Regions from separate parts of the Cyanobium sp. Maggiore-St4-Cus genome, predicted to be linked through region 2. Evidence: predicted binding sites of a transcription regulator. Region 2 holds the regulator's gene; each other region holds the start of a gene.
What was found. Region 2 encodes NtcA, which controls nitrogen genes in cyanobacteria. Its sites were predicted from a motif close to GTANCNNNNGNTAC; they were not measured.
Positions count from the first base shown of each region.

Region 1: queF (preQ(1) synthase) is a predicted target of NtcA. The motif match lies at 3,537-3,550, and genes of this name have one in related genera.
Region 3: urtA (urea ABC transporter substrate-binding protein) is a predicted target of NtcA. The motif match lies at 5,739-5,752, and genes of this name have one in related genera.
Region 4: KBY99_RS14405 (ammonium transporter) is a predicted target of NtcA. The motif match lies at 4,941-4,954, and genes of this name have one in related genera.

Region 1 is NZ_JAGQBL010000006.1:36,105-43,170, forward strand. Features, by position in the region: gene KBY99_RS07035 (23S rRNA (pseudouridine(1915)-N(3))-methyltransferase RlmH) at 1-17, shown strand, start outside; gene KBY99_RS07040 (OsmC family protein) at 45-449, shown strand; gene purB (adenylosuccinate lyase) at 463-1,758, opposite strand; gene KBY99_RS07050 (hypothetical protein) at 1,803-2,015, opposite strand; gene KBY99_RS07055 (TlyA family RNA methyltransferase) at 2,129-3,082, shown strand; gene KBY99_RS07060 (P-II family nitrogen regulator) at 3,105-3,443, opposite strand; gene queF (preQ(1) synthase) at 3,630-4,055, shown strand; gene KBY99_RS07070 (cytochrome c biogenesis protein ResB) at 4,052-5,350, opposite strand; gene KBY99_RS07075 (cytochrome c biogenesis protein CcdA) at 5,347-6,084, opposite strand; gene KBY99_RS07080 (FtsW/RodA/SpoVE family cell cycle protein) at 6,094-7,066, opposite strand, start outside.
Region 2 is NZ_JAGQBL010000009.1:27,478-34,543, forward strand. Features, by position in the region: gene KBY99_RS09645 (lytic transglycosylase domain-containing protein) at 1-1,286, shown strand, start outside; gene KBY99_RS09650 (hypothetical protein) at 1,283-1,750, opposite strand; gene KBY99_RS09655 (NIL domain-containing protein) at 1,756-2,169, opposite strand; gene KBY99_RS09660 (thioredoxin domain-containing protein) at 2,240-2,812, shown strand; gene thyX (FAD-dependent thymidylate synthase) at 2,821-3,546, shown strand; gene dcd (dCTP deaminase) at 3,563-4,156, opposite strand; gene KBY99_RS09675 (cob(I)yrinic acid a,c-diamide adenosyltransferase) at 4,156-4,806, opposite strand; gene ntcA (global nitrogen regulator NtcA) at 5,115-5,780, shown strand; gene KBY99_RS09685 (DUF3084 domain-containing protein) at 5,815-7,032, shown strand; gene KBY99_RS09690 (resolvase) at 7,029-7,066, shown strand, end outside.
Region 3 is NZ_JAGQBL010000004.1:142,495-149,560, forward strand. Features, by position in the region: gene KBY99_RS05270 (hypothetical protein) at 1-399, opposite strand, end outside; gene urtE (urea ABC transporter ATP-binding subunit UrtE) at 438-1,190, opposite strand; gene urtD (urea ABC transporter ATP-binding protein UrtD) at 1,187-1,936, opposite strand; gene urtC (urea ABC transporter permease subunit UrtC) at 1,957-3,099, opposite strand; gene KBY99_RS05290 (ABC transporter permease) at 3,103-4,260, opposite strand; gene urtA (urea ABC transporter substrate-binding protein) at 4,360-5,655, opposite strand; gene KBY99_RS14865 (GGDEF domain-containing protein) at 6,104-7,066, shown strand, end outside.
Region 4 is NZ_JAGQBL010000022.1:5,401-12,466, reverse strand. Features, by position in the region: gene KBY99_RS14440 (glutamine synthetase III) at 1-737, shown strand, start outside; gene KBY99_RS14435 (hypothetical protein) at 841-1,077, shown strand; gene KBY99_RS14430 (DUF427 domain-containing protein) at 1,124-1,402, opposite strand; gene KBY99_RS14425 (M23 family metallopeptidase) at 1,419-2,075, opposite strand; gene KBY99_RS14420 (DUF2808 domain-containing protein) at 2,093-2,668, opposite strand; gene KBY99_RS14415 (glutathione S-transferase family protein) at 2,682-3,938, opposite strand; gene KBY99_RS14410 (phycocyanin subunit beta) at 4,032-4,550, shown strand; gene KBY99_RS14405 (ammonium transporter) at 5,015-6,466, shown strand; gene KBY99_RS14400 (P-II family nitrogen regulator) at 6,479-6,817, shown strand; gene gorA (glutathione-disulfide reductase) at 7,010-7,066, shown strand, end outside.

The DNA.
Region 1 (7,066 bases), on a different contig from region 2:
ACCGCGCCGGCGCTTGAGTGGGGTGCTGCTTACGCCGCCAAGCGATGACCACCACGATCGACAGCCGCTACGAGGGAGCCCTGCGCTGCCACTCCAGCCACGGTCCTTCGGGCTGCGAGCTCGAGACCGATGCACCCACCGACAACCAGGGCAAGGGGGAGCGTTTCTCGCCCACCGATCTGGTGGCCACGGCCCTGAGCACCTGCATCCTCACGATCCTGGGAATCGTTGCCGAGCGCCATGGCTGGCCGCTGCAGGGGGCCAGCGCTCGGATTGAAAAAACCATGACCCCCGAGGCGCCACGGCGCATTGCCCTGCTGGAGGTGTGGATCAGCTTGCCGGCGGGTCTCAGCGAGCAGCAGCGGGCCGTGCTTCACCGGGCCGGAGAGACCTGCCCGGTGAAGCTGAGCCTGGAGGGGGCTGTGCAGATGCGACTGCACTGGGCCTGAACTGCCTGCGAGCTCAAATCCCCAGTCGCTGCCAGATCACGCCCAGGTTGGCCTGATGCAGATCGGTGCTGAAACACTCAGCCAGCTGCTCAGCACTGAGCTTGCTGGTCACCTCTGCATCGGCTTCAAGGTTGGCGCGGAAGTTGCCGCCATCTTTGTTCCAGGCGCTGTGGGCGTTGCGCTGCACAATCCGGTAAGCGTCTTCGCGGTTGATGCCGGCTTCCACCAGGGCCAGCAGCACCCGCTGGCTAAACACCACGCCGCCGTAAACGTTCATATTGCGGGCCATGTTGTCTGGGTAGACCCCTAGGCCCTTCACTACCTCGGTCATCTCCCGCAGCATGAAGTGCAGGGTGGCGGAGCAGTCGGGCAGCATCATCCGCTCCACCGAGCTGTGGCTGATGTCGCGCTCGTGCCAGAGGGCGCAGTTTTCCAGGGCCGCCACCACATAGCTGCGCAGCACCCGGGCCAGGCCACTGATCCGCTCGCTGCGGATCGGGTTGCGCTTGTGGGGCATGGCCGAGCTGCCCTTCTGCCCCTTGGCGAAATTTTCCTCCACCTCGAGCACGTCGGTGCGCTGCAGGTTGCGGATCTCGGTGGAGAAACGCTCAAGAGCCGCGCCCACCAGGGCCAGGGTCTGCACGTATTCGGCGTGGCGATCGCGGGCGATCACCTGGGTGCTGGCCGTATCTGGCTCCAGGCCAAGCTTGGCGCAGGCGATCGCCTCCACTTGGGGGGCGGTGTTGGCGTAGGTGCCCATGGCGCCGCTGATCTGGCCCACGCTCACCACCCGCTCGAGCCGCTCGAGGCGCTCGCGGTTGCGTTCCACTTCCGCCAGCCAGCCGGCCACCTTGAAGCCGAAGCTGATCGGCTCGCCGTGGATGGCATGGCTGCGGCCGATCATCACCGTGCCCTTGTGCTCGCGGGCTAGCGCCCTGAGGGCATCGGCGAGTGCGTCGAGCTCGGCTCGCAGCAGACCCACCGAGCCTTTCATCTGCAGGGCCAGGCCTGTGTCGAGCACATCTGAACTGGTCATGCCCACGTGGATGTAGCGGCCCGCATCCCCCACGTGCTCGTTCACATTGGTGAGGAAGGCGATCACGTCGTGGCGAACCTCGGCCTCGATCTCGAGGATCCGCTCTACCGAAAATCTGGCCCTCGCCTTAATCGTCGCAACCGCCTCAGCGGGCACTCGCCCTAACTCACAATTGGCCTCGGTGGCAGCGATCTCCACATCGAGCCAACTTTGGAACTTCGCCTGCTCGCTCCACAGGGCGCCCATCTCGGGCAGGGTGTAACGCTCGATCAAGGCCGCGCCTGGCTCACTGCCAGACCAATGTATGGGTGCGCCCCTTAGGCAGCGGTAGTCAGGCGTTGGTGCTCCACCTCCCAGTGCACCTGATGGCCCCAGGCCTGCTGCCGCACCCAGCAGCGGCCGCCGCGGCACTGGATCAGCTGGAAGGGGGGCAGGTCGGAGGGTTGATTGCGCAGTTTGACGAAGCTGCCGGGATAGAGCAGTTCCAGCACATTGGCTGCAGCATTCGCGGTCCGGATTGAGGTGGCCATCGGTGCCAGATCAACTTATGGGCGCCATCCTCTGCCGGGTTTTGGTGCGGAGGCAGAGATGCTTGGAATCTGTTCCGTTTGCGTTGTGGTTTGATCACAAAAGGTGGAGCGCCATGGCTCGCAAGCAACGACTGGATTTGGAGCTCGTGGCCCGCGGCCTGGCGGCTAGTCGTCAGCAGGCCCAGCTGTTGATTAGGGCCGGGCGGGTGCGCCACGGCGACAAAGTGCTCGATAAACCAGGCACCGAGGTGTTGCCTGAGGCCGAGCTGCTGGTACAGCAACTTCCTCGCTATGTATCAAGGGGTGGCGAAAAGCTGGTGCGGGCCCTTGAGGCCTTCCCCATCGCCGTGCAGGGGCGCGTTTGCCTTGATGGCGGCATCTCCACTGGCGGCTTCAGCGATTGTCTGCTTCAGCACGGGGCCTGCCGCATTTACGGAATTGATGTGGGCTACGGCCAGACGGCCTGGAGCCTGCGCAGTGATCCGCGGGTAGTGCTCAAGGAGCGCACCAACCTGCGTCACCTCACCCCGGATGCTCTTTACGGCCCCGAAGACCCCTGGCCCGATCTAGCGGTGGCCGATGTGTCGTTTATTGCCCTGGCCTTGGTGCTGCCTGCCCTGCTGGCGCTGCTGCAACCCCAAGCACCCGTGGATCTGCTGTTGCTGGTTAAACCCCAGTTTGAGGTGGGCAAGGGCCGGGTGGGCAAGGGCGGGGTGGTGCGTGATCCGGTTGCCCATTGCGATGCCATCGAAGGGGTTATCTCCGCGGCCTCTGGCCTGGGCTTGGTTGCTTGCGGCCTGGTGGCATCACCGATCACCGGGCCTGCCGGCAACCACGAATACCTGCTCTGGCTGCGGCGCTCCGATTGCGATGGGCAGGTCGGAATGGGTGATGTTGCCGGGGATGTTGCTGGGGATGTTGCAGAGGATGTTTTTGAGCCTGTTGAACAGCTTGTTGAACCAGCCCAAAGCGACCCGAAATTCAGCTCTGCGCCAATCCGCTCTGCGCCAATCAGCCCAGAGCAAATAAAAACCCTGGTAGCCAGCACACTGACTCCCAGGGAATAAAAATCAAAAGGGGTGCTGGCGCTCAGATGGCGCCGCTGTCCCGATCACCGGTGCGGATTCGAACCACCGAATCAATCGTGCTCACGAAGATCTTGCCGTCGCCGATTTCGCCGGTGCGGGCCGCGTCTTGAACGGCGCTCACCACGGTATCGACCTTGTCGTCATCGACAACGATCTCAAGTTTCAGCTTCTGGAGGAATTCGACGGTGAATTCAGAGCCGCGATAGCGCTCCACCTGGCCCTTTTGACGGCCAAAACCCCGCACTTCGCTCACGGTCATGCCCACGATCCCCGCATTGACCAGGGCGACCTTGACGTCCTCGAGCTTGAAGGGACGAATGATGGCCTCAATTTTTTTCATAGGAGCAGCTCGGGCTAGGTAGGAAGTCTCTCAGGAAATCCCTGCCGATGGTAGGGAGTAAAGCCATTACGCCCGAGCTTTGCGGGGGTCGTCGTAGCGATTGCTACCGGCTCGGGCAGCCGTTGGCTGCGGCCACTTTCCTTAAGATCACCTAGTGGCACTGGCCCTTTCCCTTTCCTTGCTCCGATGTCTTCCAGCCCCGCTTCTGCCAGCGCGTCCTCCCTCACCCAGACGCCCATGTATGGCGAGCGCGCCATCGCTGAAGCGGAGCTGATCTGTTTTGACAATCCCAGGCCTGGCCGTGCCTACGAGATTTCGATCGAGCTACCGGAGTTCACCTGTAAGTGCCCATTTTCCGGCTACCCCGATTTTGCGGTGTTGCGCCTGATTTACCAGCCCGGCCCCCGGGTGGTGGAGCTCAAGGCGATCAAGCTCTACGTGAATAGCTACCGCGACCGCTCCATTTCCCATGAAGAGGTGACCAATCGCATCTTGGATGATCTGGTTGCCGCCACCGATCCCCAGTGGATGCAGCTGGAGGCTGATTTTCACCCCCGCGGCAACGTTCACACCGTGGTGCGCGTCAGCCACGGCACGCGGCTGGCTTGTTAGAGCTGGGCGAGCATCTGGGGTAGCTCGGCAGCGAAGCCGGTGAGATTGCGGTTGCAGAGGCCCGCAACGTGCAGCTGACCCGCTTGGCCGTCCGGCTGCTCAGCGATGGCCCAAAGCTGACGCGTAGCAAGCAAGCTGAGACCACCGCCGGCTAGGGCGATTGCAAATCCTGCATAAACCAGTGGAACCCCCGGATCACGCTTCAGCAGGATGCCACTGGCGGGGAGCACGCTTTCAACCCGTATCGGTAGCCCTTTCACTTCCACAGCTGCGCCGCCTGGGGCTAGGCGGGCTAAGGAGATTCCGTCGGCGCCGTAGATCTCCACAGGGCCTTGTTCGCTGCCCAAGCTGAGCAGCACCGGCTCGCTGCCATCGGGACGGGTGGGCAGCACGATTCCCCAAATCTGTTCGCCTAGCTGAGGAAAGCTCTGCAACGGCAGCTCCAGTAGGGGGCTTTTACCGAGTTGCAGGCTGATGGTGGCCAGGGCCCAGTCGGCTTGATAAAGGGTGACTCCCTGGAAGCGCAGCGGATGGTTAACGCTGATCTCAGCCTGCTTCAGCAGGCTGCCGCCGCTGCCATCGCCCTCCAAGATGCGCAACTGGGAGGTGAATTGCTCAGGTCGTCCGGCGGGATCGCGCTGGATTGAAAAGTGGTCGAGGGCGAGGGTGAGTTGGCTGCTGCCCCGGCTGTCCATCAGCTCCAGGCTGCGGCCGGGGGCGAGGTATTGCTCAGCCCTTTGCCCACCAAGTGCCCCCCAGGCTGCTCCGAGCATCAGCACCACCATTCCGGCGTGCACCAGCAGGGGCCCGACTCGGCCTAGCAGCCCCTTGCGGGCGGCTAGGCGGTCGTCGTGGCGCTGAATTTGCCAGCCCTGGCTCTGCAGAAGTGCGGCCAGCTGATCGAGGCTCGCCTTGGGGGTGTTGGTGCTGAGGGTTTCGGCCACGCTCAGCTTGCTGAGCTGGCGGGGGGTGCTGTAGTCGATCCAGCGCAGGGCGGCCTGCAGGGCGGGCCACTGGCGGCGCCAGCTGCATAGCAGCAGGGCTAGGGCCAGCCAGGCCAGCAGCCCCAGGAACCAGCCGCTGGAATACACATGGTCGAGCTGCAGCGCCAGCACCCCATCACCGTTCAGCAGTCCAAGCCAGGGCTGGGGGTCGTAGAGCCGGTGGTAAAGGTCGGCTGGTTCCCGCTGGGGGATGGCCGTGCCGACGCCACTGGTGACGGCAATCACCAGCAGAAGCACGATCGCTACCCGCAGATCGGAAATCCAGCCCACCACCCGCAGCAAGGCTTTCATCGCCAGTTGGCCACCAGGGTGAGGGCGCCGGTGGTCACCAGCACCACGCCGCTGATCGGGGGAACCCATTGGCCCAGCCGCCTCAGGCTCAGCAAGCCCGGCAGGCTGGCTGCTGCTGTACCTGCCAGCAGCAGCGGCACCACCTGACCGGCTCCGAAGCTGGTGAGCAGCAACATGCCGACCATTGGTTTGCCGTTCTGGGCCATCCAGGCCAGCAGCACAGCCAGCACTGGCGTTGTGCATGGGGTTGCGGCCAATCCAAAAGCCAACCCTGCTGCCAAAGGAGCTAGGGGGGCTGGCACCCGGCGACGCCAGACTTCAGGATCGGGTCCGGCGGGCAGGGGCAGCTTCAGCAGGCCCAGCAGGTTTAGGCCCATCAGCAGGGCAAGCACAGCCACCACCGTGGGAATCAGCCCGGGGATTTGGCCGTAGATCCGGCCCAGTAGGCCGCTAACCAGGCCCAGCAGCACCAGGGAGGCCACGATGCCGGCCGCAAAGCTGAGGCTGCGCTGCCAGGGAGCCTGGCTGGGCTTAACGCCGGGCGTGCCGCCAAAACCAGCCAGATAGGCAAGGGTGACCGGCAAAAGCGACAGGGAGCAGGGCCCCAGGCTCGTGAGCAGGCCGCCAGCAAAGACAACCCCAACGGTGGTGGGGGTGGGGCTGGCCAGGGAGTGCTGCAGCAGCGTCTCGCTGCTGCGGGCCCAATCGGCCAGTTGGGGCCCAAAACTGATCATCCAATCAGCCTATCGGGCAGCTGCGGTGCGCCGGCGCCTGGGGGTAGGGGCAAGGCCGCCTGCCTCCAGCGAGCAGCGGATCAGCAGGCCGCAAATAAGCAGGCTGGCCATCAAGGAGTTGCCGCCATAGCTGATTAGTGGCAGTGGCAGGCCGGTGGTGGGCATGGCACCGCTGGCTACGGCGATGTTGAGGATGGATTGGCCCACCAGCAAGGTTGTGCAGCCGATGGCGATCAGGCGCTGCTGGTTGCTGCGGCAGCTGAGGGCAACCCTCAGGCCCACAAAGCCAAACAACAGCAAAAACAGCAGCAGCACCAGCGAGCCCACGAAGCCAAATTCCTCTGCAAACACCGCAAAAATAAAATCGGTGCTCTGGATCGGCAGGTATTGCAGCTTCTGGGTTGAAAGGCCAAACCCCTCGCCTAGGAAGCCTCCTGAGCCGATTGCCATCAAGCTCTGCACCAGTTGGTAGCCGTCCCCCTGGGCGTCCCGCCAGGGATCCAGGAAGGACACCACCCGCAAACGCTGGTATTCGTTGATCATGATGCTGGCGCTGCCAAGCAGCCCTCCCGCTCCTGCTGCACCTAGCAGCATGGGCAGGGAAAGGCCCCCGGCCAGAGCCATCAGCCAGAGCAGCAGCCCGGATAGGGCGGCGGTGCTGAGGTTTGGTTGCTTGAGGATCAGCAGGATCAGGGCCCCAAATGCCCCTAGCCAGAGCAGTTTCTGGTCGTTGCCGATGCGCTTCCAGTGGGCAAAAAGGGCAGCGCCCTGCAACACCACAAAAGGCTTGACCAATTCCGATGGCTGCAGCTGTACCGGTCCAAGCACCAGCCAGCGACTGGCGCCGTTGACAGTGCTGCCCATCACCAGGGTGGCTGCGACCAGAATGATCCCAACCCACAACCCAAGCGGAGCTAGGTGCAACCAGCGCCGCAGGCTGGTGCGCATGCCAAACCAGAGCAGCCCCCAGCTGGCAGCCATC
Region 2 (7,066 bases):
TCAGCCGGGCCCTGCTCGGTGGCGGCAGCGAGCAGCAGGCCCAGGCCGAAAGTCTGCTGCTGCAACTGGCCAAATCCGCGCCGCGCTCCAGCCAGGCCAGCGAGGCCGCAGCCCTGCTAAGCGAACAGCCCGGGCCCAGGGCTCTCCAGGCCTTGAAGGGGCTGCCCTCTGCCCTGCAAGCCACGGCCCCGGTGCAGGCGCGGCGGGCAATGGAGAGTGGCGACATCGGCGCGACGCTGGCGGTGCTGCAGCGCTGGCCCAACGATCCAGCCAGTTGGGAACTGCAGTGGCAGCAAGCCCGCCAGGCCCTGCTCAAGCGCCAATGGGCAACGGCCACAACGCTGCTGAGTGCTCCGATCGGTCGCAAATTGCCAGTGGGGCTGGTGGGACGCCAGCGCTTCTGGCTGGGTTTCAGCCAGAAGCAGCAAGGCGCCACCGCCAAAGCACAACGCACCTGGAGTGATCTGATCAAACAGCATCCCGGCGGCTACTACGGCTGGCGGGCGGCGGTGCGACTAGGCCGCGGCGATCTCAACCTCGATCCCCGCAGCAGCCCGGCCCTTGTGCAACCCCAATGGAACCCCCTTGGCAGCGGCGACTGGCAGATCGACCGGCTCTGGCGCCTGGGCCAACCCCTGGAAGCCTGGGAGCACTGGCGCACGGAGCGGAGTTCCCCCCCCACTAGTCCCCAGAAGCTGATTACGGAAGGCCGGCTACGCCGGGCCGTGGGAGACCACTGGATAGGACTCGGCCAACTCGAGCAAGCCAGCCTGCGCCTACCGGTGAATGGAAACTGCGCCCTGGCCCAACAGCTTGATCTCGACCTGCAAACCGCCAGCTTCGTGGCGGAGCTCGAGGAGGCTGGCTCAACCGCCGGGGTACCGGCAACCCTGGTGGCAGCCGTAGCCAAACAGGAATCGCGCTTCAGCCCGGGGGTGAGCTCCGGCGCCGGTGCCGTCGGCTTGCTCCAACTGATGCCCGCCACCGCCGCCGAACTAGCCGGCACGCCCCTGGCAGCCGATGACCTCACCGACCCAGCCCGCAATGCCAAGTTAGGCGCGCTCTACCTAAAGCAACTACTGGGCCAGTGGCAGGGCAACCCCGTGCTGATGGCTGCCAGCTACAACGCCGGCCCCGGTGCCACCGCTGGCTGGGTGACACCCCAACTGCAACAAGAACCGGAGCTATGGATAGAGGCCATCCCCTACCCGGAAACCCGGCTGTACGTCAAAAAAGTGCTCGGCAACTTTTGGAACTTCCAAGAGAGGCCGCTGGCTAGCTGCTAGCCACCGCTTGCCAGCCAGCGGCCCACCCATGCCCCTGACAACACCAGCACCCCCAGCACCCCTGCCAGCAGCACCGGCGGGGGTGCCACCCGAATCCGAGCTAGATCAAGGCGTGCCAACAACACAGTGGTGCCCAGGATCAGCACATTGGTGAGCACTTTGAGGTGGAGCAGATAGAGACCACCCACCGTGACGATCAACAGGCTGATCACCAGGCTCATCACCCGACTGGCGGCCATCAAATTGGAAATCCGCTGCAGCAGCAGGTCGGGCATGGTGCACACCACCACCACCAGCAAGGCGTGGAGACAATCAAGCGACCAGAACAAGCTGGACAACTGCCCCATCCCCGACGCTGCCGCACCCTCAAGCGGCTGGCTCCACTGCAAGCCCTCGTAAACCGATATCACCACCAGCACCAGCAGCATCGGCGCCCGCAAGGGCAGCAATAGCAGACGCAACATCGCCATCACGGGGGAGCCAGCACCAGGGAAATCGCATCCAGAGGGCAACTCGGAATGCACTGTTCGCACACCAAGCAGCGTTGCGCATCGAATTGCAGCTGCCAAGCCGGCTGGGTCAAGCTGAGGGCACCGCTGGGGCAAACGCTCGAGCAGAGGCCACAGTCAACACAGAGACTGCGGTCTACGGCTATCTGACCCGGCGCCCGGTTGAGGCCGAGTCCCTGACTTTCTAGCCAGGCCTCCGCCGCCGTCAGTTCGTCGATATCGCCGGAGAGCTCCACCACCATGGTGCCGCTCTGGTTGGGGGAAATCTGGGCGCGCAGGATCTTGGCGGCGATGTCGAAATCCACCGCCAGCCGATAGGTGATCGGCTGATGCACCGCTTCGCGGGGAAAGTGCAGGGTTAGGCGCCGTTTCACGAGGATCCGGTTCGCGAGAACAGCACGCTTACCTCCGCAAAACGCTAGCAAGCACTGGCAAAGTGCAGTCATGACCAACTCCACACCGAATTCCGGCCTGGGGCCAAGCGAACGGCTGCTGCTAGTCGTGCTGGCGGCCCTACTGGCAGCGGGCCTGCTGTGGTTCCGGGGCGGACTGAATCCGGAGGCTCCACTGGAGCGCTTGGCGCGCCAATCCCTGGATCTACCCGTGGCCTTGCGCAATGGCAAGCCAACGCTGGTGGAGTTCTACGCCGACTGGTGCGACGCCTGCCGCACCATGGCTCCGGCAATGGAAACGATCGAAGCCCAACACCGCGGCCAGCTTGATGTGGTGCTGCTCAACGTTGACAATCCGCGCTGGCAGCCGGAGCTGGAGCGCTACGACGTCAACGGCATTCCCCAACTAGAGCTGTTCAATGCTGCCGGTGAAGCGGTGGGCCGCTCGATTGGCGCCCGCAGCCTCAACGAATTGCGCGCTCTCAGCAGCGCCCTGATCGCCAGGGAGCCCCTACCTGCCCTGGCTGGGGTAGGCGCCGTCAGCAACCTGAGCCAACCCGCTGGCGAAGTTGCGGCAGCGGAGCCAGCTACTGCCACGATGGCCGGACCCCGCAGCCACGGTTGACGCCCGCCATGGATTCCCGTTTCCGCGTTGACCTGATCGCCGCCACGCCTAACCCCCAGCAGTGCGTTTATGCGGGAATGCATCAGGACTACAGCGAGGGCTTTGTGGCGGCAGACTCCGCCAACTGGCCGGACGAAACCAAGGCGGGAGAAATTTGCATCAAGCGGCTGCTGGCCGGAGAGCGGGGCCACTACGGCCCCCTGGAGCACGCCCAGATCGTGCTCAACGTTGGCTGGTTTCCCCACTCAGTGATGCAGCAGGCACGGACCCACCGGGTGGGGGTGAGCTTTGACGTGCAATCCATGCGCTACACCGGCGATCGCATCTGCAAGGCCGCCAATGATGAGCTGGAACTAGAGGAGGTGTTCTATCTACGGCCCGTAGGTAGCTATAGCGACCGGCAAGGCAAGAAATACGCCTACACCGAAGAGCAGCGCTACATAGATCTAGAGCTCTGCAGGGCTGCGGCGGCTCGCTACCGCGACCTTTTGGCGGCTGGCTTCGCCGAGGAGCACGCCCGCGGCATCCTGCCCTTCGACTACCGCCAGCACTTCGTGGTGAGCTTCACCTTGCGGGCATTTCTGCACTTCCTTGACCTGCGGGCGAAGCTCGATGCCCAGCAGGAGATCCGTGAGCTCTGTGATCTGATGTGGCCCCATCTGCAGGCTTGGACACCCCAATTTGCTGACTGGTATGAAAAGAGCCGCTTACATAAAGCCAGGCTCGCCCCATAGGGCATTTTGCTGGGAACTAGATACGCGCCAAGGTAACCCGTTCGGGCTGATGCTGGTACTTACCAGCCCGATCTTGATAGGTTGTCTCACAGGGATCGCCCTCAAAAAAGAGCAGCTGACAGATTCCCTCATTTGCATAAATACGGCAGTCAGCACCCGAAGAATTACTGAACTCCAGGGTGAGGTGACCCTCCCAGCCGGCTTCCGCTGGCGTCGTATTAACAATGATGCCTAGCCGGGCGTATGTGCTCTTACCCAGGCAGATCACCGTGATATTTGATGGCACCTTCATCTTCTCCAGTGCCACTCCCAAGCCATAGGAATGGGCTGGCAAGATAAAATAAGATCCATCCTCGTCATGGCGCAGGGGAGCGGGCTCGAGGTTTGCCGGATTGAACCGCTTGGGGTTCATCACGGTGCCAGGCACATGCCGAAAGATCAAAAATTCCTTAGCCGACAACCGCAAGTCGTAGCCATAGGAAGAGCAGCCGTAGCTGAGCACCGGCGAGCCCGTCGTCTCGGGATCGAGGTGGCGCACCAGGGTCGACTGAAATGGCTGCAACATTCCTGCCCCAGCCTGCTCGTTGATCCAGCGGTCGTTCTTCAGCATCAGAGGCCTCGGCGCAACTGGGTGACCTGATCAGCCATGGCCATCAACTCAGGAGTCATGGCTGGCCCTGTCAAAATGACATCTAAATGGGCTGGTCGGCGCTCCAAGGTTGCCAGCACTTCAACCTGCTCGATGTAGCCCAGCTCCACAGCCAAGCCCAGCTCGTCGAGCACCATTAGATCCACCGCACCACTGAGCAGCTGCTCGCGGCTGAAGGCCCACACCTGGCGCACCGCCTCCAACAGTTCGAGCCCCTGGCGGGCAGCTGGCTCTGACAGACAGCCGGGCACTCCGGGCCGCAGCCATTGCAGTCGCCCACACAGCCAGACGCTGCTGCCGAGGCCCTGATCTACGCCTCCCTTAAGGAACTGAGTAACTAGCACCCGGCTGCCCAAGCCGGCACTACGTAGGGCCTGGCTGAGCACGGCACCGTAACTGCCGCGGAAAGGCGCCGTATGGATTTGCAGTAAGCCCTCCGACTGGGCCACCAGCCGCAATGCCGGCGCAGCAGAAGGGGCAGAGGCGGGGGCAGACACGGCAGCCGCCACAGCCAAAGGGCGATGGCCAGAGCGCTGAGGTTGGTGCTGGACCGCCGGAAAACCAGCTCCAGAGGAGGAGGTGAGGCCTGAGACGGGCAAGCTCGCGGTCATGAACAACCTGAATAAGAACCTTGAAAATCGAAAAACAGACCTGGGGCGCCGCGAGCAGCCCATGGCCTCGCGGAGCTGAATGTAGCGGGATTGGGCCGCTCCACAAGCAAACGACACCATCCCTAGTGGAAACATACGTACTGGTGCGCAGGGGGCGCCGACGGTGTCGTCTCAAACCGTGTGTATTGCTACAAGCCGCCCCCCGGGTGATCCTTAGGGTCCCGGCACTTGCCAAGACCTTGATGGTTGGCGCTACCCACGGATTTAGCCGTACCGCCAACACCCCATCGACGGGTGCCCCTGGCGTGATGGGAAGCGCCGGCCAGGGCAACCCCACCCTGTTGGAAGTGATCCGGGGCCTGACCGGCAGCAGTGTCGAGACGATCGAACGGGGCAAGACGATTTTTTTTCCCGGCGATCCAGCTGAGCGGGTCTATCTGCTGCGGCGCGGAGCGGTCCGGCTGTCGCGGGTATATGAATCCGGCGAGGAGATCACCGTGGCCCTGTTGCGCGAGAACAGCCTGTTTGGTGTGCTCTCGCTGCTGACGGGCCAGCGCTCCGATCGCTTTTATCACGCTGTGGCCTTCACCAGGGTCGAGATGGTGACCGCACCAGCCACCTCCGTGCGCCGGGCGATCGAGCAGGACGCCAGCGTGGGCTTGCTGCTGCTGCAGGGCCTGTCTTCGCGAATACTGCAAACCGAAACGATGATCGAAACCCTCACCCACCGCGACATGAGTTCGCGGCTGGTGAGCTTCCTGCTGGTGCTGTGCCGAGATTTCGGCGTTCCCAGCTCGGAAGGTATCACGATTGATCTGCGCCTCTCCCACCAGGCGATTGCCGAAGCGATTGGCTCCACCCGCGTCACAATCACTCGCCTGCTGGGCGACCTGCGCAACGACGGGCTGGTTCAGATCGACCGCAAAAAGATCACTGTGTTTGATCCAATCGCGCTAGCCAAGCGCTTCAGCTGAACGCCAGGGATACTGGGGCCCTCCGGGGACGTATGTGACGGGCTGGCTGCTGATCCTCGCTCTGCTCGCCCTGGGGGGAGTGCTCTCCACCCTGGGCGACCGACTTGGCAGCCTGGTGGGCAAGGCGCGCTTGAGCCTGTTGGGGATGCGGCCCCGCCGCACCGCCGTGTTGATCACGGTGCTCACTGGCAGCCTGATCAGTGCCATCTCCCTCGGCCTGATGCTGCTGGTAAGCGAGCGGCTGCGCACGGGCCTGTTTGAACTCGATCGACTGGAGCAACGGCTGCAAACCAGCCGCAGCCAACTGAGCCGCAGCAACAGCCAACTAGCCAGCAGCCGCCTGCAGGTGGCACGGGCCGAACAGGGCAAACGCGAGGCTCAGACGCGCTTTGAGCAGGCCCAAGCCCGCGCCAGCAAATTGCGCCAAGAGCTGGCGCCACTTCTAGCCCAGCGCAACCAGTTGGAGCTGGAGCGCAGCCGTCTCAGCCAGGAGGTGAAGGGGCGGGATGCGGAAATCCGCCGCACCGAAGCGGAACTAGCCCAGGTGCGCCGCCGGATTAGCGCCGGAGCCCAAGAACTTAAAGACCTGGAGGGCAACCTGATTGCCCTGCGCCGCGGCGACGTGGTGCTCAGCAGCGGTCAGACCCTGGCCAGCGCCAAGGTGACCCTTGAGCGCCCCGAGCAGGCCAAGGAGGTTATCACCGCCTTGCTGCAGCAGGCCAATCTCAACGCCTTCAGGCGGGTGCTGCCCGGCCAGCCCCCCGATCGCCAGATCCTGCTGGTACCCAAAAATGACATCAGCAAGCTGGAAGGCCTGCTCGCCAAACCCGGCAGCTGGGTGGTGAGCATTCTCTCGGCCGCCAACGTGCTGAGGGGCGAGCGACAGGTGCTTGCCTTCCCAGACCTACGCCCCAACCGCCCAGTAGTTAAAGCAGGTGAAGTGCTGGCCAGCACCACGATCGAGGGCGACCTCACAGCCCTGGAGCCGGTTTCGCGGCGACTCAACCTGCTGCTAGCCGCTGCCTATGCCCGAGCCCAGCGCCAGGGCACGTTGGTGGAAGGGCTGCAGTTCGATGCGGCCAGCTTCAAACAGCTGGCCCGGGAGCTGAGCGAGCGCCAGCCGGGCCAGGTTGCCCAACTAGAGGCCCTCGCCATCAACAGCGCCAGCACCGCCGACCCAATTGCGGTGGAATTGCGCTGGGTGGTGGCCCCATCTCCCGCCCAATCGGGGCCGGGCCCTCGCCGCCCATGACGGGCGCTGCGGCGGGCCTGGTGGCAGGCCTAGA
Region 3 (7,066 bases), on a different contig from region 2:
GTTGAGCTGGCTCACGGTTTTGCCGGGAATGGCGGGGAAGGGGCCCCACATGCGGCCGGTACCCATCTGGGGTGCAAACGACTCATTGATCACCTGCAAGCTGGAACCGTCAGTGAACTTGAGATAGCCCTGGATGGGGTAGGTGGCACTCACCGAGGAGTTGGCGGTGAAGAAGAACTTGTAGCTGCCGTAGGGCTGAGTGACGAAGAAATCGGTGTTCCAGTTGGGCCGGCCAAAGGGATTGCCTGCACCAATCGTTTTGGTGACGACGTTGGTGGTGCCATCGCCACCCACTGGCGCCAGGAACTGGCAGGTTTGGGCCTGAACTGGAGCCAAACCAGCAACCAGGGTGGTGCTGCACATACCGGCCGCGAAGACCGCCACAAGGGAAGGGCGCATCGAATTTCTAGCTGACTTTGATCAGCCTATTTTTAGCCTCAAACGCTCAAGAAGCGCTGGATCATCTCCGAGCTGAGATCGGCCGTGGCGCCACTGGCCACGATGCCGCCCTTCTGCATGGCGTAATAACAGTCGGATTGGCGCACAAAACTGGCGTGATGCTCCACCAGCAACACCGAAATGCCAGTCTCTCGAATGATGCGGCTCACGGCCCGCTGGATGTCGAGCACCACCGAGGGCTGAATGCCCTCCGTGGGTTCATCGAGCAGCAGCAGACGGGGCTTGCCAAGCAGGGCCCGGGCGATGGCCAGCTGCTGCTGTTGACCACCGGAGAGGTCGCCGCCACGGCGAGCCAGAAACTTCTCCAGCACAGGGAATAGCTCAAACACCAGCGGGTCGATATGGCGATGGCGACCCATACCCCCCGGCAGGGCTTCCAGACCCAGCAGCAGGTTTTCGCGCACGCTGAGCTGGGGAATGATTTCCCGCCCTTGGGGCACATAGCCAATGCCCGCCCGGGCGCGGCGGTGGGGGGCCAGGCCGCCGCAATCACTGCCTGCCAGCTCAATGCAACCGCTGCGCTGGGGCACCAGGCCGATGATCGACTTGAGCAGGGTGGTCTTGCCAACTCCATTGAGCCCGATCAGGCAAGCCATCTCACCAGGCGCAATTGATAGATCGACGTTGCGCAGAATGTGGCTCTCCCCGTAATAGACGTTGAGCCCGCGCACGCTCAGCAAGCGGCTGGCCTCGCCCTGGGGTGGGGTTGTCATGGTGGCAGAAGCAGTCATACGTCGTCCTCAACACCGAGATAAACCTCGATCACGCGGGGATCGCTCTGCACCGTCTCCATCGTGCCCTCACAGAGCACGTGACCCTCATGCAGCACGGTTACAGGGCAATCGAGCTCTCGAATGAAATCCATGTCGTGTTCGATCACCAGCACGGTGTGGTCGCCCGCCAGGCTGCGCAGCAAGGCACCGGTGCGCTCGGTCTCCTCCTCGGATAGGCCGGCCACCGGCTCATCCACCAGCAGTACATAGGGGTCTTGAGCGAGCAACATGGCGATCTCAAGCCATTGCTTCTGGCCGTGGGAAAGGCTGCCGGCCCGCCGGGAGGCATGGGCCTCGAGGCCAACCACGGCCAGCAACTCTTGAACGCGCTGGCGCTGACGGCTATCGAGGCTGCCAAATAGCAGCTTGAAGGGTGAGTGGCTGCCCTTAACAGCCAGCTCCAGATTGCGGCGAGGGCTGAGGTTTTGGTAGACGCGCGGGGTCTGAAATTTGCGACCAATCCCGAGCCGAGCGATGCGGTGCTCGGCGATGCCTAGCAACGAGCGCCCCCGAAACACCACGTCGCCTTTGGTGGGGCGCACCTTGCCTGTGATCACATCAAGGAAGGTGGTTTTACCCGCACCATTCGGGCCGATCACAGCCCGCAGCTCGCCGGGTGCCAGGGAGAGGTTGAGATCGTTGAGGGCCCAAAAACCATCGAAGCTGACGCTGACACCGCGTAGCTCCAGCAACGGGGCGACCAAAGGGGCGGCAGTAGACGAACTCATGGGGCTCCTCCTGGAGGCAGATCGGACCTAAAGGCCTGGCGCTCCGCCTGCGCCGCAGGGTCGAGATCCAAGCCTGGATAAGTAGGAGCCAATGGTGGCCAGCAAACCATGGACTGGATATGGCGCAGGCCACCCTGACGCCACCAGCCCACCAAGCCATCAGGCAGCGCCGTGACCACCAATAGGAACAAACCACCCTGGATAAACAGCCAGGTTTCCGGCAGTTGTTCACTCACCAGGCTCTTGGCGTAGTTGATCAGAACGGCACCAAGCACGGCTCCGATCAGGGTGCCGCGACCACCCACTGCCACCCAGATCACCATCTCAATAGAGAAAGGTACGGCCATGTATTGGGGAGACACAATGCCGGACTGCACGGTGTAAAGCGCACCACTCACGCCAGCCATGGCACCGGCAATGGCAAACACCAGGGTTTTGTAAGCCGTGGGGTTGTAGCCGGTGAAGCGCAGCCGCGGCTCGTCATCGCGGATGGCGATCAAGGCATCGCCAAAGCGACCACGGGTGAGCCAGCGGCAGAGCAACCACGCAGCCATGACCAACACCACAGTGAGCCAGAAAAGGTTGCGCTGCATGGCATCACTGCCCACCAGCTCCCCAAAGATCCGCGCGGTATCAGTTTTGAGGCCGTTGGTGCCATTAATCAACTTCTGCTGGCCATTAAAAAAGTTGAAAAAGACCAGCAGGGCCGCCTGGGTAAGAATCGAAAAGTAGACCCCCTTGATGCGGTTGCGAAAAACTAAATAACCAAGCACACCAGCCACCAAGGCAGGCAACACCCAAATACACAATCCCGTGAACACAAACGACTGAAATGGCTGCCAAAAAACAGGGAGTTGCTTAACTCCATAAAGCCCGAAAAACTCTGGCAACTCCCCAGGCGCCAGAGATAAAAGCTGCAAATGCATGCCAATGGCATAGCCACCTAAGGCAAAGAAGATGCCCTGACCCAGGCTAAGCATGCCAGTAAAACCCCAGATCAGATCTATACCCAGGGCTACGATTCCAAGGGACAAGAACCGACCCAGCAGGTTGAGCCGGAACGGCGGCAAGATCGCCGGCAAGATCAACGCTGCTGCCACAAGCAGCAGCCACGGCAACCAGGTGCGCAATTTCGCCATGGCTCAGGCCTCCACCAGCCGTCCCTTCTGCGGGAACAGGCCAGCGGGCCTGAACTGCAGAAACACGACGATCAGAGCAAACACGAGCACCTTTGCCATCGAGGTGGTGGCGAAAAATGTGATCAGCTCATTTAGGCCAGCTGGCATAGCTGGCCAGAGCAGCAGTAGGGAGCCAGAGCCGATCACATAGCTGAGCACTCCAATACCCAGGGCCGCTACAACCGTGCCGAGAAGTTTGCCAACCCCACCCAACACCACCACCATGAAGCAGTCAACGATGTAGTTGCCGCCGAGGTTTGGGCCCACCGAGCCGAGCAAAGTCACAGCCACACCAGCTACGCCAGCCAAGCCCGATCCCACTAAAAAGGTGAGCGCATCGACGGTTTCGGTGGGAATCCCCAGGCAGTCGCTCATCGAACGATTTTGGGTAACGGCCCGGATGCGAATCCCCCAGACGCTCTTCTGCAGAAACCAATGCACCGCCACCAGGGCAATCGCCGTAAGAGCAACAATGAACAGGCGTGCCGTTGGCATATTGACACCGCCAAGTTCAACCGAACCACGCAACCAAAGCGGAGCAGTGACGTCTAGGTTGCGTGCGCTAAACCAGGGCTGATCCAGCACCCGAACACCACCCAATCCGGAGGCCAAGATGATGCCAATTAGGCCAGAAATTAGCCAGGTAGCCACTGCAAGCAATGGGGTCCAGCGCCGCTGAGCCCAGGAGCTGGGCCACAACCGCGGTGTCACCAGCCCTAGAGCCACTGCCACCACAAGCCCCACAACAAAGGCACTGCTCACCGAGCGTACAAATTGCTGCAAAATCAGGCTTACCCCCCAGGTTGCCAAGAGAGTTTCCAACGGCCTGCCATATAGGCGCCGAATTACGGTTTTTTCCAGCAACAAACCGGCCAAACCACTCACTAAAAAAGCAAGCGGTATAGCCACCAAAATGTAGATGGGGAAAAGACCCTCCAGAGGGCCATTTTTAAATAGGTTTTGCACCACGAAGGTGGTGTAAGCCCCGAGCATCATCAACTCGCCGTGGGCCATGTTGATGACCCCCATCAAGCCAAAGACAACGGCCAAGCCAAGGGCGGCCAGCACCAGCACCGAACCGATGGCTAAGCCATTGAAGAGTGTGTCGTAAAGAAGATCCATGGCGCCCAACAGGGCTCGGCAAGGGAAAGAAAAATAAAAACGAAGTGAAAAGGGGGAGCTGAGCTCCCCCGACCTGAAGTCAATAGGAAAGCCGAAGGCTCACATCTTGAACTTGCCAGCGTCAGGACGATCCTGGGTCCAATCGCAGGTGTAACCCTTGGTTTCGGGAACAAACTGGTTCCAGGCAATCGGCTTGAGAACTCCCTTGTTCTCGATAATCTTGAACATGCCGTCCTTTTGGACCTCACCAATCATCACCAGCTCGGTGGTGTGGTGATTGGGCTGCACCTCGATCTTGCCCTGGGGGGCATCGAAAGTCACACCGATTAGCGCCTTACGCACTGCGTTATCGTCAACGCTGTTGGCCTTCTCAGCCCCAGCGGCCCAGAGGTAGACCATGTTGTAGGCGGATTCAGCCGGGTCGTTGGTGACCCGATTCTCGCCGTACTTGGCCTTGAAATCAGTAGTGAACTTCTTGGAAGCGGGGGTATCGAGACTCTGGAAGAAGTTCCAGGCCGCATAGGTGCCTTCCAGATATTCGGGGCCGATTGCCGCAACCTCCTCCTCAGCAATTGAGAAGCTCATGATCGAGTAGCCATTGGCAGGGGTGATGCCAGCAGCCTTCATCTGCTTGAAGAAGGCGACGTTGCTGTCGCCGTTCAGGGTGTTGACAATCACGCCACCCTTGGGCAGGGCCTGCTTGATCTTGGCAATGATCGGAGCAACCTCGGTGTTGCCAAGAGGCAGGTAATCCTCACCCACCAGATTGCCGCCCTCAACCTTGAGCTGCTCCTTCATGATCGTGTTCGCGGTGCGCGGATACACGTAATCGGAGCCCACTAGGAAGAAGTCCTTGCCCTTGTTCTTGAGCAACCAGGAGACAGCAGGCTCAGCCTGTTGGTTGGGGGTGGCACCGGTGTAGAAGATGTTCTTGGAGCACTCCTGACCTTCGTACTGGATCGGATAGAAGAGGAAGTGATCCTTGGCCTCGAACACCGGCAGCATCGCCTTGCGGCTAGCTGAGGTCCAGCCACCAAACACCACAGCCACCTGATCCTGATCGATCAGTTTTTTGGCTTTCTCAGCGAAGGTGGGCCAATCAGAAGCCCCATCCTCTTCGACGGGAACAATCTTCAGCTTCTTGCCATCGATGGTGATCCCGCCCTTGGCGTTGATCTCCTCGATCGCCATCAACTCGGCTTCCGCCACCGTGTTTTCGGAGATGGCCATGGTGCCGGAGCGGGAATGCAGAATCCCCACCTTCACTTCACCGTCAAAATCGCCAGAGGCTTTTTCGCCGCCGCCGCCGCAGGCCACCAGCGAAAGGCTGGCTGCCATCGCCGTAGCACCAGCGACATAACGCATGGTGGTTTTGCGCATCAGGGAAGACTTCATAAAAACTCCTACGGGAAACCGCTGAATGTCCCGCTGCTATTTAGCGGTCAGTGGAAGGTATCCAGTTGTCACATGTTGGCCCTGTAGTGGTTGCTACGGTTCTCGCAAAAGCCCTGCGACCTCGAAGGAATCCAGAAAGTCCCGCAAAACAGCAGCAACAATCAGCCCCGGCGCCGTATCGCTCGACACCAATTACACAATGCCGAGATGGTCTCAGGGCTTGCTCAGCAAATGCTCACCAACTGAATTCGCCCACAACTCGCCTAACCCCGAACAATTTGATTCCTACCGAGTAGCATCGGATACTGAGATCGCCGACGGCGTGGGACTCCGAAGGCGGCTGTTTACAACCCAGGTCACTACTCTTGCCATCGTCTCTGTGGCGACTGTAGGCGGGTGGTTCCTTAGCGAATGGGTTAGCCAAAATGCCGGAGCCCAGGCCCGTGAAGTGGCCTTTGAGTCTGATGTCATAAGGCACCTCAGCTTTGAGATGCTCCAGTCTGTGCCGCACACGGCTCAGTACATGGCGCAAGGCGGGACAAGCGCGCTAAGCGATGAGCTGAACCATGACATCACGAAGCTCAAGAGCTTCCGCACCGCCCTCGATGAAAAGCTCACAACCCTGAGCCGGCTATCTAGAACCAACGCACTCCATCGGGAACTAGAGGCTATCCGGCTGCTCTCAGTCCAGGTGCAACGCAACCTGGAACAGACGGCTGCTGAAGTTAAAGAACTGCAAAAACAAAACAAACCACTTAGCCTAACGTTGATACAACGAACAACTCAAGACCGAACAATTAGTGAGATTCGGCGACACGGCGAAGTCTTGGCAAATCTGTACAACGAAAAAGCCCAAAAGCTTGATGCTCTTAAAAAAGAGCAATATTCAGCACGTCTTTTGGGTATGGGCATCTGGATGGCTGGGCTTGTGCTGGGCTGGGTAGTGGGCTTGAGCTTTGCCTGGCGCACAGCCGATCGGATTCTTAAACCGTTGCTACAGCTAGATGAGCTGATGCTGAACCCTGATAAAAATATAGCCACAACCCTGCAAAGCCCCAGCTTCAGCAAAGCCCCCCGGGAAATCATTAGCCTCAGCGGCAGCTTCTACAAATTGGTCACTGAATCCCTATCACTGACAGCACAACTCAAGGACCTAGCCCACACGGATGCGCTCACCGCATTGGGTAACCGCCGCCGCTTCGACGAAGTTTTCAGCCAGGAGTGGAAGCGGGGCCTGCGTAGCCGCCAACCCTTGAGTTTACTTCTGTTGGATGTGGACCATTTCAAGCTTTACAACGATAGCTACGGGCATGTTGAAGGAGACCTCTGCCTCGAGAAAGTTGCAGATGCGATAAAAAGCAAGGTGCTACGCAGCACCGACCTTGTCTGCCGTATCGGTGGCGAGGAATTC
Region 4 (7,066 bases), on a different contig from region 2:
TTGGCTCCAACCAGTCGGTAGCCGGGCCCCTGGTGGCGATGAACACGGTGCTGGCCGATTCGATCGGCTGGATTGCCGATCGGCTGCAGAGCCAGCTCGAAAGCGGCACCGCCCTAGGAGAAGCGGCCTTCAACGTGCTCCAGCAGGTGATGCGCGAGCACGGATCCGTCGTGTTTGGCGGCGACGGCTACTCCAGCGAATGGCATCGCCTGGCTGTCGAAGAGCGTGGCCTGGAAAACCTGCGCACCTGCGCCGATTCCCTGCCAGTGCTGCAGCGCCAGGAGGTGCGCGAGCTGTTTGAGCGCCAAGGAGTGCTCAGTGCGGTGGAGCTGGAGAGCCGCTTTGAGGTGTACGCCGAGCAGTACGTGCTGGCGATTGAAGTGGAGGCAAAGCTGGCCCTGCAGATCGCTCGCACCCAGGTATATCCAGCAGCTGTGCGCTATCTAGGCGAGCTGGGCCAGGCCCTGCAGGAGCAGCAGGCGATGGGTCTGCATCCCAATCTCAAATTGCGCAATCAGTTGGGCGAACTGCTTGAGCAGCTCAACAACGGTTGCGAGAGCCTCGACCAGTCCCTACATGCCGCGCCCCACGGCACCGAAGCCCACATGCGTCACTGCGCCGACAGCCTGATGCCGCTAATCGGCGACCTGCGCTCGGCGGTGGATGGCCTGGAAGGTTTGGTCGACGACGACCTCTGGCCCCTGCCCAGCTACCAGGAGATGCTGTTCATACGTTGATGCCTGGCGGCCTAGCAACCTGCAATACCGGAAGATGTTGTGAAGGTGACAGTTTCGATCTGGCACAAGGGCCATGATTACCAGTAGAGCAGCGAAGCCAGACATGCCAGCAGTGCGCACCCAATCCCCCAGCCATGTGCGGATCTACCGCCTAGTCGATCGTCAGGGCGCCCCCCATCCGGTGCTCGACGACCTCTACGAATCTCTAGATGCCGCATGGAGCGAAGCGCTTGGCTGGTGGAACGACCACTGCGGTGGCAGCTCAGGCCCTGTGGAGATTGGCGTTGAAGTGAGTACTGCCAGCGGAGACTGGCGCACCCTACGGTTTCCAGGTTGCTGAATCCCTTGCTGCTGCCACCTCTCTCGAGTTGCGCGAGACAGCTGATTCAGGTCACCTGCACGCCCTTCCAGAAGGCCACCCGGCCACGGATGTTGGCGGCAGCCTCCTTGGGCTCTGGATAAAACCAGACCGCATTGGCGTTCACCTGGCCATTGACCACCAGGTCGTAGTAGTGAGCCGTGCCCTTCCAACCGCACACGCTGGTGTGGCTGGAGGGGCGGATGCAGTCGGGGTCAAGGGCTGCGGCGGGGAAATAGGCGTTGCCGTCAACCTTGACGATGTCATCGCTGCTGGCAATCACCTGACCATTCCACTGGGCTTGCATGGGTCTTGGGGCGCAATTAAGGGCTGATTGTGGCAAGCACCGGGGGTAGGGATGGAGGCGGCAGGTGGGGTGTGGGATCCAGGGCCAGCAACTCGGCGCCCTGGCGACGCAGTTCGAAGTGCAGATGGGGGCCCGTCGCCGAGCCGGTCATGCCCACCATGCCCAGCGGTTGCCCCTGCTCCAGCCAGACGCCGCTCACCACGATGGCCTCGTGCAGATGGGCATAGAGCGTCTGCCAACCCTCGCCATGGTCCAGCAGCACCGTGGTGCCGTAGCCACTGATCGACTCCACCAGCAGCACCCGTCCGGCCCGGGAGGCGAGCACCACCGTGCCCTGCGGCGCCGCCAGATCAACGCCGGTGTGCAGCCGCCAGGCAGAGCGCCGCTCCGAGTAGCGCCAGCCCCAGGGGTCCAGGCTTTCGGCGGGTTGGGCCAACGGGTAAGCCAGGGGCGGCGGCGAGTTATCAGGTGTTGATGTCTGCAAGATGCCCCGGGCCAGAGATCCCTCCGATCCGGGGAGCCGCACATCCGGCACTGAAACGTGGCCCGGAAGCTCCAGGGGCATCGGGGGCCGCAACCCCTGGGGCTCCGCGGTCTGGGCCCGCAGCGGCGGCTGGCCAGCAACCGCTGCCAAAAACAACGGCAACAGCACGGACCAGCTCCGGTGGGTCATGGCTCAGGGGATCTGGCTCAGCGCCAATCGGGGTCGTAGATCCGCAGGGTGCCAAATCCCAGCGACGCTGGCGAGGGGTTGGGACCGGCTGGGTAGGCCGTCACCTGGAACATGTAGGTGTCGGAGACAGCCGGGTTGTTCCAGGGCTTGAGCACAACGGTGAGCGTGCTTCCGGGCTTAATGGGCTCAGGGAAGCTGAGGGTGAAGCGGCGCGCATCGCTATCGAACTGAGCCTGCACCGGCACGCGGGGACCCTGCTGGCGCGGCCGGCCCAAAAAGGCTGAGGTGCGATCCACAAAGAATGGAAAGCTGGTATCCACGCCGCGGGTCTGCTGAATGGTGAGGCCGCCGAGGGCGGCTCCGGCGTCGGCATCGAGGCTGATCGTGAAGTAGTACTCGGCGCTGGTCTGCCAGACGGTGGTGTAGAAGCTCACCAGATCAACCTTCCACGGAGCCTTGGTGAAGTAGGTGGCCCCCTTGAGTTCCAGGGCTCGGGCGGCGGGGATCGCAAGCGGCGAGATTGCGGGCACCCCGGTAATGCAGCTGGCCAGGGCCCAGCCGAGCGCAACGGCGACGCGTCGAAGACGGGGCACAGGCACTAGGGCATTAAGCAGTTGGCAAAACGCTAGGAGCGGCCCGCAGGAATGGCTGGGGATCCTGATCGCGGCGATGGCCCACCGGAATCGGCTGTCCTTGGGCCGTGCTGCCCTCGGGATCCAGGCTGGCGGTGGCCTCCAGGGCCTGGCGCAGGCGCCGGGCCGCATGCAGCGGCATGTCCCGGGGCACGCTGATGCGATCGCGCAGGTAGCGCAGGGCAGGGGCAGAGCCCGCCGGTGCTGGCAGGGGCTTGGCGTGGATCAGGGCCGTGAGAGCTGTGCGTAGCGGGACATCGAATTTTTCCGCTCCCAGGGGGCTGCGGCCAAGAATTGCCGCTCGGTGCTTGATCACCCGGCTGAGGGCAAAAGCTGCCGCATTGGCCGGTTCGGCTTGGCTGGTTTCCGGGTCGGGGCTGCCCAGGGGCCAGGGGCCCCGATCGATTTGAGTGGCTAGTGCTTGTTGGTTGGCATCTCCGCTGGCATAGCAGCCACCCATCTGGGGCGGTAGGTCGTGGGCATGGGTGTGGAAGTCGCTCTGGGTGCCTAAGTAGCTGGGGCGCTGCTCCAGCGCCTCAAACCAGCGGCCAATGGCCGGATGCTCACTGCGCAACAGAAAGCCCTTGTAGTAGGCCAGGCTTGCTGCCATGCGCTCCACGTAGGGCACGAACACCAGATCAGCGGTGCCTAGCTCGCCAAGCAGAAACGGCCCACATTGCTGGCTGAGCGCCTGCTCAAAGTTGCCTGCAATGCGCTGAAAAGCCGCCTTGGCAGCTTGCTCCTGGGCGGGCCGCAGCCCCGGACTGCAGAGCCATTGGCACCAGGCACGAAACAGCAGGCGCTCCAGTTGGCGCAGGGGCAGCACTGCCGGATCGTTCATGCCCAGTCCCAGGGGCCCGAAGGCCCCCTCGAGGGCTTCAAGAATGCGGTCGCTCTCGGTGATCAGGCGGCCATCGAGCTCAAGCGCGGGCAGCATCCCCGAAGGAACTAGCCGTTTGAACCAAGCCTCCTTATCGCCGTAACAGAACATGGTGACCTTGCGAATCCGGTAGGGGATCCGCTTCTCTTCGAGCCAAAGCCACACCTTCTGGCAGTAGGGGCACCAGGCATGGTGATCGCGGAACAGGGTGACCCGCACTGCCTCCTCCGGCTGACCAAACAAACGCAGCCGGGCCTGGGCGCTGGTGGGACCGTTGACTGGATCGGCTGGGGACGCACCGAGGCGTTCGAGCTCTTGCCAATCGAGCACTCCCTCGGCTTTCGACTCCATGCCTATCGCTGCAGCAGCCTTGGTTCTAGGAGCTCGCGGGGTGCTCGGTGGCCTAACTAACTTTCAAGAGCGAAGTTCCATAACAGAGATCCAATGTTCGACGCCTTCACCAAGGTTGTTGCCCAGGCTGATGCCCGTGGCGAATTCATTAACGCCAGCCAGATCGATGCCCTCGCAGCGATGGTTGCCGAAAGTAACAAGCGCATGGATACGGTGAACCGCATCACCTCCAACGCTTCTGCCATCGTTACCAACGCTGCCCGCGATCTCTTCGATCAGCAGCCCGCCTTGATCGCTCCAGGTGGCAACGCCTACACCAGCCGCCGCATGGCTGCTTGCCTGCGCGACATGGAGATCATCCTCCGCTACGTCACCTATGCCATTTTCAACGGCGATGCTTCCGTGCTGGAAGACCGCTGCCTCAACGGCCTGCGTGAGACCTACCTCGCCCTCGGCGTTCCTGGCGCTTCTGTGGCAGAAGGCGTTCGCAAAATGAAGCAAGCTGCTATCTCGATCGCTAACGATCGCAACGGCATAACCCCTGGAGATTGCTCCGCCCTGATGTCCGAAGTTGGCACCTATTTCGACCGCGCTGCTGCTGCAGTCGGCTGATTGGGCACAAGCCCAGCAATGTCCCTCTGGCAGGAGCCCAACGGTTCAACCAGAGGGTTTTTGGGTTTCCGGTTGCACTGGAGATCAAGAGCCAAGGGATGGGGCCAGGCAGCTCAGCTGAAGACCTCAATAGTGAGCATCAGGGCATCAGTCACGACGGATTGCTTCACTCCGCGGCAGCTAACTAACTCGTGAACCGATCCAACCGTGAACGGATCCAACATCAAAAAAGGGCTGAGGACCAGTCATGGAGTTGCCCAGTTGGCCCTCTAGACCCTCTCTGCCGTCGATCCTCGGCGGCACATTCGGCGGCTTCTAGTCAGCGACGTCCGTCCCAAGATTGGGCTGCCAGCCAACACAGGGCGGAAGGGATCAGCGTTCTCGTGAACGGTGTCATTTGCTACCCACAGGACTGCAGCGCTGCACGATTGTGGCCGGGTGAACATTAGAGGTCACCTTCCTTCATGGCCCAAGTCCCCATCGCTGGCGGCGGTCCAACCCCGCTCGCTGTCTTTGATCGATTCCGCACCCAGCTTCTCGCCAAGGTTCAGGAGCCTGAACTGAAGCGTTACGCCGTGATGCTGCTCGCCTTTGGTGCTGGCCTGCTGCCGCTGATGGCAGGCTCCGCCAAGGCAGCCTTGGCGAAGGTCCCCACCGACGGCGCCGACACCCTGCTGATGCTGATGGGTTCAGCCCTGGTTCTACTTATGACCCCAGGCCTGGCGTTCTTCTACGGCGGCTTCACCCGCGCCAAGAACGTGCTCAACACCATGATGATGAGCTTTTTCCTGATGGGGCTCATCGGTGTCGTCTGGGTTGTGATCGGCTACTCCCTCTCCTTCGACACCGGCTTCGGCAGCCCCTTCATCGGTGGTCTCGGCCAGATGTGGCTCAACGGCGTAGGCGGTGAGCTCGGTGATGCTCCACTCGCTGATGGTTTCGCCATCTCCGCTTCCTCCTTCGCCCTTTTCCAGGGCATGTTCGCGATCATCACCCCGGCGCTTATTTCCGGCGCCCTTGTGGAGCGGATCAACTTCAAGGCCTGGTTCTGGTTCTCCCTGCTCTGGAGCCTGTTCATCTACTGCCCCATGTGCAAGATGGTTTGGGGCGGTGGATACATCGGTCCCTTTGGTGAGATCGGCGCCATCGACTTTGCCGGCGGCACAGTTGTTCACATTGCTGCAGGCGTGGCGGCTCTGGTGGCCACTGCGATTGTGGGTCCGCGCAGCGGCTTCCCAGGCAGCAAGCGTCCTCCCCACAACGTGCCCTTCATCCTCTTGGGTGCAGGCCTTCTCTGGTTCGGCTGGTTCGGCTTCAACGGCGCCAGCTACTTCGCTGCTAAGGGTGCCGGCTTCTCCTTCCTGACCACCACCCTGTCGGCCTCAACGGCCCTGCTCACCTGGTGCTTGATTGAGTGGTTCCGTGATGGCAAACCCACCGCCGTGGGAGCCGCCACCGGCGCCGTGGCTGGTCTGGTGGGCATCACCCCCGCCGCAGGCTTCGTCTACATGCCCCAGGCTCTAATCATCGGTGCGGCGACCTCCATCGCCTGCTATATCGCAGTTCAGGTGAAGTCGGCCATCAACTTTGATGACTCCCTCGATGCCTTCGCCGTCCACGGCGTAGGTGGCACGGTGGGAGCCCTGCTCACCGGCGCCCTAGCCATCCCTGCCCTGGTGCCGGCCGACTACTTCCCCAAATCGGCAGCAATCCTCGCCAGCGGCGGCAACACCGCCCTGTTCGTGGCCCACGTCAAGGCCGTGCTGATCAGCTACGGGTTTGTCGGCATCGGCACCGCGGTCATTCTCTGGATCGTTGGCGCCACGGTGGGCCTGCGGGTCACTCCTGAGCAGGAAGAACGTGGACTCGACTTCGTCGCCCACGGGGAAGAGGCTTACGACCCCACGACCAACTGAAGCTGAATCACCATGAAAATGATCACGGCAATGGTCCGCCCTTCCAAGGTGGAAGCAATCAAAACAACCCTCGTCGGCCTCGATGTGGTCGGCATGACTCTTGTCGATGTCCGCGGTTTCGGTCGACAGAAGGGTCAGGTGGAGCGCTACCGCGGCAACGAGTTCACCGTTGACTTCCTACCCAAGTCCAAGATCGTTGTGGTGGTGACTGACGACAAGTTGGAAGCCACCCTCACTGCCATCCTCGAGGCCGCCCGAACCGGTGAAATCGGTGATGGCAAGATCTTCGTCACCCCCGTTGAGGAAGCCATCCGCATCCGCACCGGTGAGCGCGGCGACACGGCGATCTGATCACCCACCTCTTGATTTGATGTGGTGTTTCCATCTGGGACACCTCAACTGCCCCCCGTCAGGGGGGCTTTTTTATGGCTGCTGACAATGCCACCAGCTTCCCTGGATTCGTCGCTGAGCTGGGGAGCACCCTTCCGCCCAAGGACTTCACGCCATAGCGTGAGGTCCTCCATTCCTTCATCTCCAAGCCCCATGAACAGCTCCTACGACCTGATCGTGCTGGGGGCCGGCTCGGGTGGTCTAGCTGCT